DNA from 3 places in the Rhizobium sp. G187 genome. Region 3 is predicted to be linked to each of the others. Evidence: predicted binding sites of a transcription regulator. Region 3 holds the regulator's gene; each other region holds the start of a gene.

Region 1 (3,277 bases), on a different contig from region 3:
GGCGGACGGTACGTTCGATGCGCTGAACAAGAAGTGGTTCCTCGACTACAAGATGGGCCAATGAGATTCGCGCAGGCCTGCGATCTCAGCGGCGGCATACCAGCATGACATTCCAGACCCTGCCTGAGGGCAATCAGAAGGGCGACCGGCCATGGTGGCTGGTCGCCTTCGTCGTGCTGGCACTTGCCCTCGGCGTCGTCATTTTCGTCAGTGAGCTTTATGCCCAGGTCTTTGCCACCGTGGCGAAGGGCCTCGGCGTCACCGTCTTCGTGACCCTTGTCGGCTTTGCGCTGGCATCCAGCCTCGGCCTTGGCATCGCCCTTCTCGGCATGGCGGACAGTGTTGTGCTCCGCCAGGTCGCCCGCTTCTATGTCGAAGTGGTGCGCGGCATCCCGATCCTCGTGCTCTTGTTTTACATCGCCTTTGTCGGCGCGCCAGCCTTCGTCGCGCTCTACAATCTCATAACCACACCCCTGGTGTCCGCTGGCATTGCCGAGCCGATGGTGGTTCGCGACATCTCGCTGATGTGGCGCGCGATCATTGCGTTGACGATTGGTTATTCGGCCTTCATCGCCGAGATTTTCCGGGCTGGCATCCAGTCGATCGATAAAGGGCAGATCGAAGCGGCCAAGGCGCTCGGCCTTTCCCGCACGCAACGCTTTCGCCTGATTGTGTTGCCGCAGGCAATCCGGGTTGTCTTCCCGCCGCTATCGAACGACTTCGTCGCCATGGTGAAGGACTCGTCCCTCGTCTCGGTGCTTGGCGTGGCCGACATCACCCAGATGGCCAAGGTCTACGCCTCAGGCTCGTTCCGGTTTTTCGAAACCTATTCGATTGTGGCCTATGTCTACCTTGTACTGACCATCGGCCTCTCGCTCCTGCTACGCGGTTTCGAGAAACGCATGCGGTCCCGAAACCCGCGCTAAGCAGACAGACCTCACTCAATATCTCTCCGGGACATACATCTCCTCAGGGACCGGGTGGCGGATGTAATCCGCCCCGCGGACGCGAGCCGGCAACTCGATCGTTTCCTTCGGCACATGCTCGTAAGGGATCTGCGACAGGAGATGGGCGATCATGTTGAGCCGCGCCTTCTTCTTGTCGACGGCCTGTACCACCCACCAGGGGGCCTCAGGGATATGCGTGCGCTCCAGCATCTCTTCTTTGGCGCGGGTATAGTCTTCCCAATGGACGCGGCTTTCGAGGTCCATGGGTGACAACTTCCACTGCTTCAAGGGATCGTTGATGCGCATCTGGAAGCGGAATTCCTGCTCCTCGTCGGTGATCGAGAACCAGTACTTCACGAGGATGATGCCGGAACGCACGAGCATGCGCTCAAATTCCGGTACGGAGCGAAAGAATTCCTCCAGTTCGTCGGGCGTGCAGAAACCCATGACCCGTTCGACACCGGCGCGGTTGTACCAGGAGCGGTCGAACAGCACCATTTCGCCAGCTGTCGGCAGGTGCTGGACATAGCGCTGGAAATACCACTGGCTGCGCTCACGCTCGGTTGGCGCCGGAAGCGCCACGACCCGGCAGACGCGGGGGTTAAGACGCTGGGTGACGCGCTTGATGGCGCCGCCCTTGCCGGCGGAATCGCGGCCTTCGAAGAGCACAATCATCTTCAGCTTCTTGTACTGCACCCAATCCTGCAGCCGAACCAATTCATGCTGAAGACGAAACAGTTCGCGGAAGTAGATCCGGCGATCAATCGTCGGCTCGGACAGCCCGTCGGCAACCAGCTCGTCCAGCCGGTCTTCCTCCATCTGCTGCTCCAGCTCCTCGTCGAAGCTGTCGATGATCTCGTTCTTGATGCGATTGATCTCGTCATTCATGGCAGGCGGCGTTCCCAAACTATGCTTAAGCTCAACACGATGAAGCATGTTTGCGCGAATTCCATATGACAATTGTTTGTCATATGCCGGCAGCGGCCCGATTGCCGGAAAAACGGAGATCTGATAGAAAGCGTCTCATGGGATCGAAATTCGGATGCCTCGCGAACCAGTTTATCGTGCTGCAGGACCACAAGCGTCTGCCGGCACGGTTTTTTGCGCGCATCCAAGGGGCGCTTGCGAGCCTTCGCGGCTGAGCTCCTGCGACCGCATGAGCGGCGCCGATAAGACCTCACATAACAAAAATCCTGTTACCTCAGTCTGGATGGAACTCACCCATGAGCGCACCCCGCACCCTTTACGACAAGATCTGGGACGACCACGTTGTCGACCGCCAGGACGATGGCACCTGTCTTCTCTACATCGACCGTCACCTCGTGCATGAAGTGACGAGCCCGCAGGCCTTTGAAGGTCTGCGCATGGCCGGCCGCAAGGTTCGCGCGCCGCAGAAGACGCTGGCCGTTGTCGACCACAACGTGCCGACTTCGCCGGATCGCCATCTCGGCATCAAGAACGAAGAAAGCCGCATCCAGGTTGAAGCGCTCGCCAACAACGCTGCCGAATTCGGTGTCGAATATTATTCGGCTTCCGACAAGCGTCAGGGCATCGTGCACATCGTTGGCCCGGAACAGGGCTTCACCCTGCCCGGCATGACCATCGTTTGCGGTGACAGCCACACGTCGACTCATGGCGCCTTCGGTGCGCTGGCGCATGGCATCGGCACGTCCGAGGTCGAGCACGTGCTCGCCACCCAGACGCTGATCCAGCAGAAGGCCAAGAACATGCTGGTCCGCGTCGACGGCCAGCTGCCGGAAGGCGTGACCGCGAAGGACATCATCCTCGCCATCATCGGCGAGATCGGCACGGCAGGCGGCACGGGCCACGTCATCGAATTTGCCGGCGAAGCGATCCGCGCGCTGTCGATGGAAGGCCGCATGACCATCTGCAACATGACGATCGAAGGCGGCGCCCGCGCTGGCCTGATCGCGCCTGACGAAAAGACCTTCGAGTACATCAAGGGCAAGCCGCGCGCGCCGAAGGGCGAAGCACTGGAACAGGCGATCGCATACTGGAAGACACTGCAGACCGACGAAGGCGCACATTTCGATCGCGTCGTCGTGCTCGATGCGGCCAAGCTCCCGCCGATTGTCTCCTGGGGCTCTTCGCCGGAAGACGTCATCTCGGTCCAGGGCGTCGTGCCGAACCCGGATGACATTGCCGACGAAAACAAGCGCAGCTCGAAATGGCGGGCACTTGATTACATGGGCCTGAAGCCGGGCACCAAGATCACTGACATCGCCATCGACCGCGTCTTCATCGGCTCCTGCACCAATGGCCGCATCGAAGACCTGCGCGAAGTGGCTAAAGTCGTGGAAGGCAAGAAA
Region 2 (3,277 bases), on a different contig from region 3:
TCGGCTGCAGAACAGACATCGCGCCATCGTAGAAGAAGAAGGCGTTGTTGTCGTCCGGCGAACCGCCGAAGAGTTCGACGTTCCATGGCTTGGTATCCGGGAACTTGGCCTTGAGGCCGTTCACAAGGCTGGTCGCCTGAAGAACACCGACCTGGAAGTTGTCGAAGGTGGCGTAGTAGTCGACATTGCCCGAGTCACGGATCAGGCGGTCATAGGCGATGACCTTGACGCCGGCGTCTGCAGCCTTCTGCAGGATGTCGGAGAGGGTCGTGCCGTCGATGGCGCCAATCACGAGAACCTTGGCACCCTTGGTGACCATGTTTTCGATCTGGGCCAGCTGGTTCGGGATATCGTCGTCAGCAAACTGCAGGTCCGGTGTATAGCCGGCTTCCTTGAACAGCTTTTCCATGGTCTCGCCATCGGAGATCCAGCGAGTCGACGTCTTTGTGGGCATCGAGATGCCGACCACACCCTTGTCCTGTGCAAAGGCCATAGGTGCGAATGATGCGATGCCGATTGCGAACGACGCAATCAGGGCGCCAAGTTTCTTCATGGTAACCTCCCTGGTCATACCGTGCGGCGCCAAGCTCCTCCTGACGACCGCTGAAACAAAGAACGAAAGGCCGACACGGCAGCCCCCAGCTCCATGCCGAGTCTTATCGTGCTCGATATACCGATCAAATGATTATTTTGACTTTCTGCATACCGTAGTTGATATATTATTTATGGCAGAAGCTCAGATAAATCGTTTGCAACCAAAACATTTCGGCCTGATCGCGTCCATTGCGGAACTCGGTCAGCTGAGTCTCGCAGCCCAGGCAATGGCGCTGACGCAACCTGCGGCCTCCAGAATGCTGGGCGAAATCGAACGCTATGTGGGCTCCCCAATCTTCATTCGCACGCCGAAGGGAATGGAACCGACCGTTGTTGGTGGCGCACTGGCGCGGCGCGCTCAGAACGTTCTCGAAGAAATGCGCGAAGCAGCCCGGGAAATCGAGGCCATCCGCCGGGGTTTTACTGGAAAGGTGCGGGTTGGTGCCGTGACCGGCGGTGCGGTCGGCTATGTTGTGCCGGCGATTAAAGTCTTGAAGGCCGACTCCACTGCTGTCGATATCCATTTGGACGTTGCGGCCAGTGGCGAACTGATCCGCGATCTCCTGTCCGGGCATTATGATTTTGTTCTGGGGCGCGTACCTCCCGGTATCGATGCACGCCAGTTCAACGTCGAGGGTGCTGCGATGGAGGAGATGGAGATTGTCGTCCATCGCACTCATCCACTGGTCAACATGGACCGGTTGAGCTTGTCCGATATGGCCCATTTCCCATGGGTGATGCAGGAACCCGGTACGCCGCTCAGGCAGGCTGTCGAAGCAAATTTTATCGAAGAAGGTTCCGCCCTTCCCAGAAACATCGTCAATACAACGTCGTTGCTGGTCATGATCGCAATGCTGGCTTCTTCGAACGCAATCGCGCCGATGTCGCGCGAGGTTTCGGACCTTCTCTGTCGTCAGACGCCGGTCGGTGATCTGTGCACGCTGAAGGTTGAGACTTCCATTGTCGTTGCGCCCTATCACCTGATCACCGTCCACGGTAAACGCCTGTCGCCTATTGCCGCACGACTGCGCGATCTTCTGCTCGCCGCCTTTGAAGAGCGAGGGCGCGGATAGGCCATGGGCGCGCTGCCACGAAACCCGCACCTCGACTTGCTTTTTGGGAAGCCTCAGGCACACTGTCATTCATCCGTCATGAAAAAGAGCTCGAGGAGCATTGATGACAGAGCTGCCTGAAGGACAGCGCCACGAAAGCGACGGCATCGACAAGGCCGCTGCGAGTGTCGTGGATCTGGGCATTTACCGCCAGGCGGCAGATCCGCTTCCCGTTACATTTCACCGCAGGGAGCTGGACGCCATCCTCTGGATCTATGGACGCATGGTTGGTGACGGCGAATGGCGTGACTATGCGATCGACCACCTGAAGGACAAGGCGGTCTTTTCCGTGTTCAAGCGGGCAGGCGAGTATCCGCTCTATCGGATTGAGAAGAACCCAAAGCTCGCTGCGAAGCAGGGTGCCTTCGCGGTCATTGCAACCGACGGCCGGATCCTCAAGCGTGGCCATGAGCTGAAGCAGGTCCTGAAGGTGTTTGACAAAGGCCTCAAGGCACTGGACTAACCATTAGCCAAGCGTTCCCGGATAGACCGTCAGATCAGGCTTGGTAGTGTTACCTTCGCCGAGCGGTCTCTGCATGAAAATTGTATCCAGCCAGAGACCATGTTTGAAGCCCGTACCATCGAGCCGACCGGCGAGGGTGAAACCGCAGGACCGGTGGACCGCCACTGAAGCATCGCTCGCACCTCCGACCACACCGACCATCTGACGGAAGCCCAATCCCTCGCATCGTTGGACGAGCGCCTGGAGAAGTGCCTTACCGACACCGAGGCCTCGCGCCTGCTCTGCGACATAAATCGAGTCCTCGACGAGCCAGCGATAGGCGGGTCTCGTGCGAAATGCGGAAGCGTAGGCGTAACCCAGCAGATTGTTGTCCCCATCCAAAGCTGCGAGATAGGGATAACCTTTTCCGGTGATCGCCGCGAAACGGGCCGTCATTTCGTCCACCCCGGGCGGCACGAGTTCGTAGCTTGCCGTACCTTCGAGTACAGCTTGCGAGTAAATGGCTGTAACAGAGGGCATATCCTCTGCTGTCAAATTCCTGATGGCCGCGACCATGAAATGCTCCGATGAGAAATGACTTCTTGTTCCATGTGACCGAAGCAGGGGCAAGTCCGGCAAATGTCATGGGGACAGGCTAAGCAAGTGGCTTGCACCACCAATCGTGTTTTCACCTCCGAGACCCCGCCAGCGGCTTGACTCGGTGCAAAAACCTTGTAATGCCTCGCCGTGAAGAGGATTTCGGACCATGCACGCTCTCGGGCATCCCATTGCGGTCTACCTTGACCTGCAGCGTCGCGCTGCCGGCGGCGCATGCCATTCTCTTGCATCCACGACCAAGGCCAAAACGACGACGAAAACCGTCTGACGTCTTCGGCCACCGCTCTCTCCCCGGCACGGCCGGGGACCAGGTAGGTTGCACCCTGTCGCAATCTTCCTCCTCACCATCCGCGGAGAGACAGAAAGAGAGCATAGACATGGGTTTCAAGATTGCAGTCGCAGGCGCCACCGGCAATGTCGGTCGCGAAATGCTGAACATCCTCTCGGAGCGCGGCTTCCCGGCGTCTGAGGTTATCGCCCTGGCATCAGCCCGGTCGCAGGGAACGGAAGT
Region 3 (3,277 bases):
TTCTTCCAGCCCGCCTCGGCGCTGCCGGTCCAGGTCTACAACTGGACGCAGCGCGGCGACCCGGCCTTTGTTGAGCGTGCCTCTGGCGCCATCATCGTCCTGCTGGTCTTCCTGATCCTGATGAACTTGGTAGCAATCATTCTGCGTCGCCGGTTTGAGCGTCGTTGGTAAGGGGGTGTATGATGATGAACAATCTCTCGACTAAGATGACCACGACGAAAGCGCCAATCATGACTGAATCCAAGATCACCGCACGCGATGTGCAGGTTTACTACGGCGAGAAGCAGGCCCTGCGCGATGTGAACATCGAGATCCGTCCGCGCTCTGTCACCGCCTTCATTGGCCCGTCGGGCTGCGGCAAGTCGACCTTCCTGCGTTGCATCAACCGGATGAACGACACGATCGCCAGCTGCCGCGTCGAGGGCAATATCCTGATCGACGCCGAGAATATCTACGACGCGAAGGTTGACCCCGTACAGCTGCGCGCCAAGGTCGGCATGGTCTTCCAGAAGCCGAACCCGTTCCCGAAGTCGATCTACGAGAACGTCGCCTACGGCCCGCGCATCCACGGTCTGGCCAAGAACAAGGCGGACCTTGATGAGATCGTGTCCGTTGCCCTGCAAAAGGCAGGCCTGTGGAACGAGGTGAAGGATCGTCTCGATGCCGCTGGCACCGGCCTTTCCGGTGGTCAGCAGCAGCGTCTGTGCATCGCGCGCGCCGTGGCCGTCAGCCCGGAAGTGATCCTCATGGACGAACCCTGCTCGGCACTGGACCCGATCGCGACCGCCAAGGTCGAGGAGCTGATCCACGAACTGCGCGAGAACTTCACCATCGTGATCGTCACCCATTCCATGCAGCAGGCGGCCCGCGTGTCGCAGCGGACGGCGATGTTCCATCTCGGCGAACTCGTCGAAGAAAACGACACCGACAAGATGTTCACCAACCCGGATGACCAGCGCACCCAGGATTACATCATGGGCCGCTTCGGCTGAGCCGAAAACAGACCCACGGCCCAACCCAATTCAAGGAATATCCGCGATGGCTTCGACCCATATCTATTCGGCTTTCGATGAAGAACTGAAATTCCTGATGCGCCGCATCTCCGAAATGGGAGGTCTCGCGGAGCAGATGGTCGCCGAAAGCGTACGCGCCCTGGTGAATTCCGATGCGGCTCTCGCTCAGAAGATCATTTCCGACGACGTCCTGATGGACGCGATGGAAAAGGAAATCGGCGAAAAGGCCGTGATCACCATTGCCAAGCGCCAGCCGGTTGCCGCCGACCTGCGCGAGATCATCGGCGCCCTGCGCATCGCAGCGGATTTGGAACGCGTCGGCGACCTCGGCAAGAGCAACTCCAAGCGCGTGGTTGCCATCCAGGCGACGGGCGTTCCGCGCAAGCTCGCCCGCGGCCTTGAGCATCTCTCGGATCTGGCGCTCGCTCAGCTCAAGGAAGTGCTCGACGTCTACACGACCCGCTCCGCCGAAAAGGCGAAGTCGATCCGGGACCGCGACGAAGAGATCGACTCGATCTATACTTCGCTGTTCCGCGAGCTGCTGACCTACATGATGGAAGATCCGCGCAACATCACCAGCTGCACGCATCTCCTGTTCTGCGCCAAGAACATCGAGCGTATCGGCGACCACGCCACGAACATCGCCGAGACCATCTACTACATGACCACCGGGGCAGCACCCGAGGGCGAGCGTCCGAAGGAAGACCTCACCTCATCAGTCGGTGCGATAACCGAGTAACCGGGTCCCGAGACGAGGTGACGTTCTGATGCAGCCGAAGATTGCCGTCGTGGAAGACGAGGAGGCGCTGAGCGTTCTCCTGCGCTACAATCTCGAAGCCGAAGGCTATGAGGTCGAGACCATCATGCGGGGCGACGAAGCCGAAATTCGGCTTCAGGAGCGGGTTCCCGATCTGCTTCTGCTCGATTGGATGCTCCCGGGTGTGTCGGGAATCGAGCTCTGCCGTCGCCTGCGCATGCGGCCGGAAACCGAACGGCTTCCGATCATCATGCTCACGGCACGGGGTGAAGAGAGCGAGCGCGTCCGCGGTCTGGCCACGGGTGCTGACGACTATGTCGTCAAGCCCTTCTCCACGCCGGAACTCATGGCCCGGGTCAAGGCCATGCTGCGCCGTGCCAAGCCCGAAGTCCTGTCCAGCGTCTTGCGTTGTGGTGATATCGAGCTGGATCGCGAAACCCATCGCGTTCACCGCAAGAGCCGCGAAGTGCGGCTTGGGCCTACCGAGTTCCGCCTGCTGGAATTTTTGATGGTTTCCCCGGGTCGCGTCTTTTCACGCTCTCAGCTGCTCGACGGCGTCTGGGGTCATGATATCTATGTCGACGAACGCACGGTTGATGTGCATGTGGGACGCCTGCGCAAGGCGTTGAACTTCTCCAACATGCAGGATGTGATCCGCACTGTACGCGGCGCGGGCTATTCCATGGAAGCCTGATCCGAACGCCATCTATTCCAGCAAAAGGCCGCCCCGGGAAACCGCGGGCGGCCTTTTGATGCATGCGGTATGCACAAACGAAAACAGGCCCCGAAGGGCCTGTCTGATGATCGCTGAACTCGTTTTAACGAGCGGCCCGGCGACGATCGCTGACCGGCTGGTAGGCGAGCTTCGCATGATACGTGCAATAGGGCGACGCGTCGTTGATCTCGCAGCCGCAAAAGTGGAAATCGTCCTTCATCGGGTCGCCGATCGGCCATTTGCAGGTCCGCTCGGTCAGTTCCGTCAGGGCGAGGCGGCGCGAAATCGGCACCACCACGTTGAGCGCCTGGCGCGGAGCGGCCTGCTCGAAAATCTCGATCGCCGCATCTTCCTTCAGCGCGACCGAACCGGATGCCCGTGCTGCGGGGCGTGCCGTTGCAGCCTGCGGGCGTGCCGGAAAACCGGCGGGACGCGGCGCCGGCGCCGGGCGCTTTGCCGGACGCGGCGTGCTTGTGCTGCCGCCGGCCTTGGCGCGGCCGGGCAGGTTCAGGCGATGGACCTTGCCAATGACGGCGTTGCGGCTGACGCCGCCACCCAATTGTGCTGCGATCTGACTTGCGCTGAGGCCATCGGCCCACAGACGCTTCAGTTTTTCAACTCTGTCATCTGACCATTGTGCGTTTGCGTTCATGCCATATCTCTCCGCCGCTAGCGTGTTCATGGCAGAATCCGTCACCGTCGCCGCGGATGAATCCGCGGCAGCCCGCCTCGTAACTTTTGGTGATCAATTCCGCCGCATCAACTCGATTTATTGAAAGTTAACCTAGTGTC

The links. The regulator PhoB, encoded in region 3, activates phosphate uptake and scavenging genes when phosphate is short. The targets are predictions, from matches to a motif close to TGTCATNNANCTGTCAT.
Region 1: ppk2 (polyphosphate kinase 2) is a predicted target of PhoB. The motif match lies at 1,901-1,917, and genes of this name have one in related genera.
Region 2: ACSV9I_RS14665 (DUF2794 domain-containing protein) is a predicted target of PhoB. The motif match lies at 1,731-1,747, and genes of this name have one in related genera.

What each region holds. Positions count from the first base shown of each region.
Region 1 is NZ_JBPUGM010000004.1:419,207-422,483, forward strand. Features, by position in the region: gene ACSV9I_RS14455 (basic amino acid ABC transporter substrate-binding protein) at 1-64, shown strand, start outside; gene ACSV9I_RS14460 (amino acid ABC transporter permease) at 105-926, shown strand; gene ppk2 (polyphosphate kinase 2) at 942-1,835, opposite strand; gene leuC (3-isopropylmalate dehydratase large subunit) at 2,171-3,277, shown strand, end outside.
Region 2 is NZ_JBPUGM010000004.1:460,578-463,854, forward strand. Features, by position in the region: gene chvE (multiple monosaccharide ABC transporter substrate-binding protein) at 1-553, opposite strand, end outside; gene ACSV9I_RS14660 (LysR family transcriptional regulator) at 552-1,667, shown strand; gene ACSV9I_RS14665 (DUF2794 domain-containing protein) at 1,771-2,169, shown strand; gene ACSV9I_RS14670 (GNAT family N-acetyltransferase) at 2,173-2,724, opposite strand; gene ACSV9I_RS14675 (aspartate-semialdehyde dehydrogenase) at 3,144-3,277, shown strand, end outside.
Region 3 is NZ_JBPUGM010000006.1:210,996-214,272, forward strand. Features, by position in the region: gene pstA (phosphate ABC transporter permease PstA) at 1-171, shown strand, start outside; gene pstB (phosphate ABC transporter ATP-binding protein PstB) at 207-992, shown strand; gene phoU (phosphate signaling complex protein PhoU) at 1,039-1,752, shown strand; gene phoB (phosphate regulon transcriptional regulator PhoB) at 1,781-2,464, shown strand; gene ACSV9I_RS17965 (GcrA family cell cycle regulator) at 2,589-3,137, opposite strand.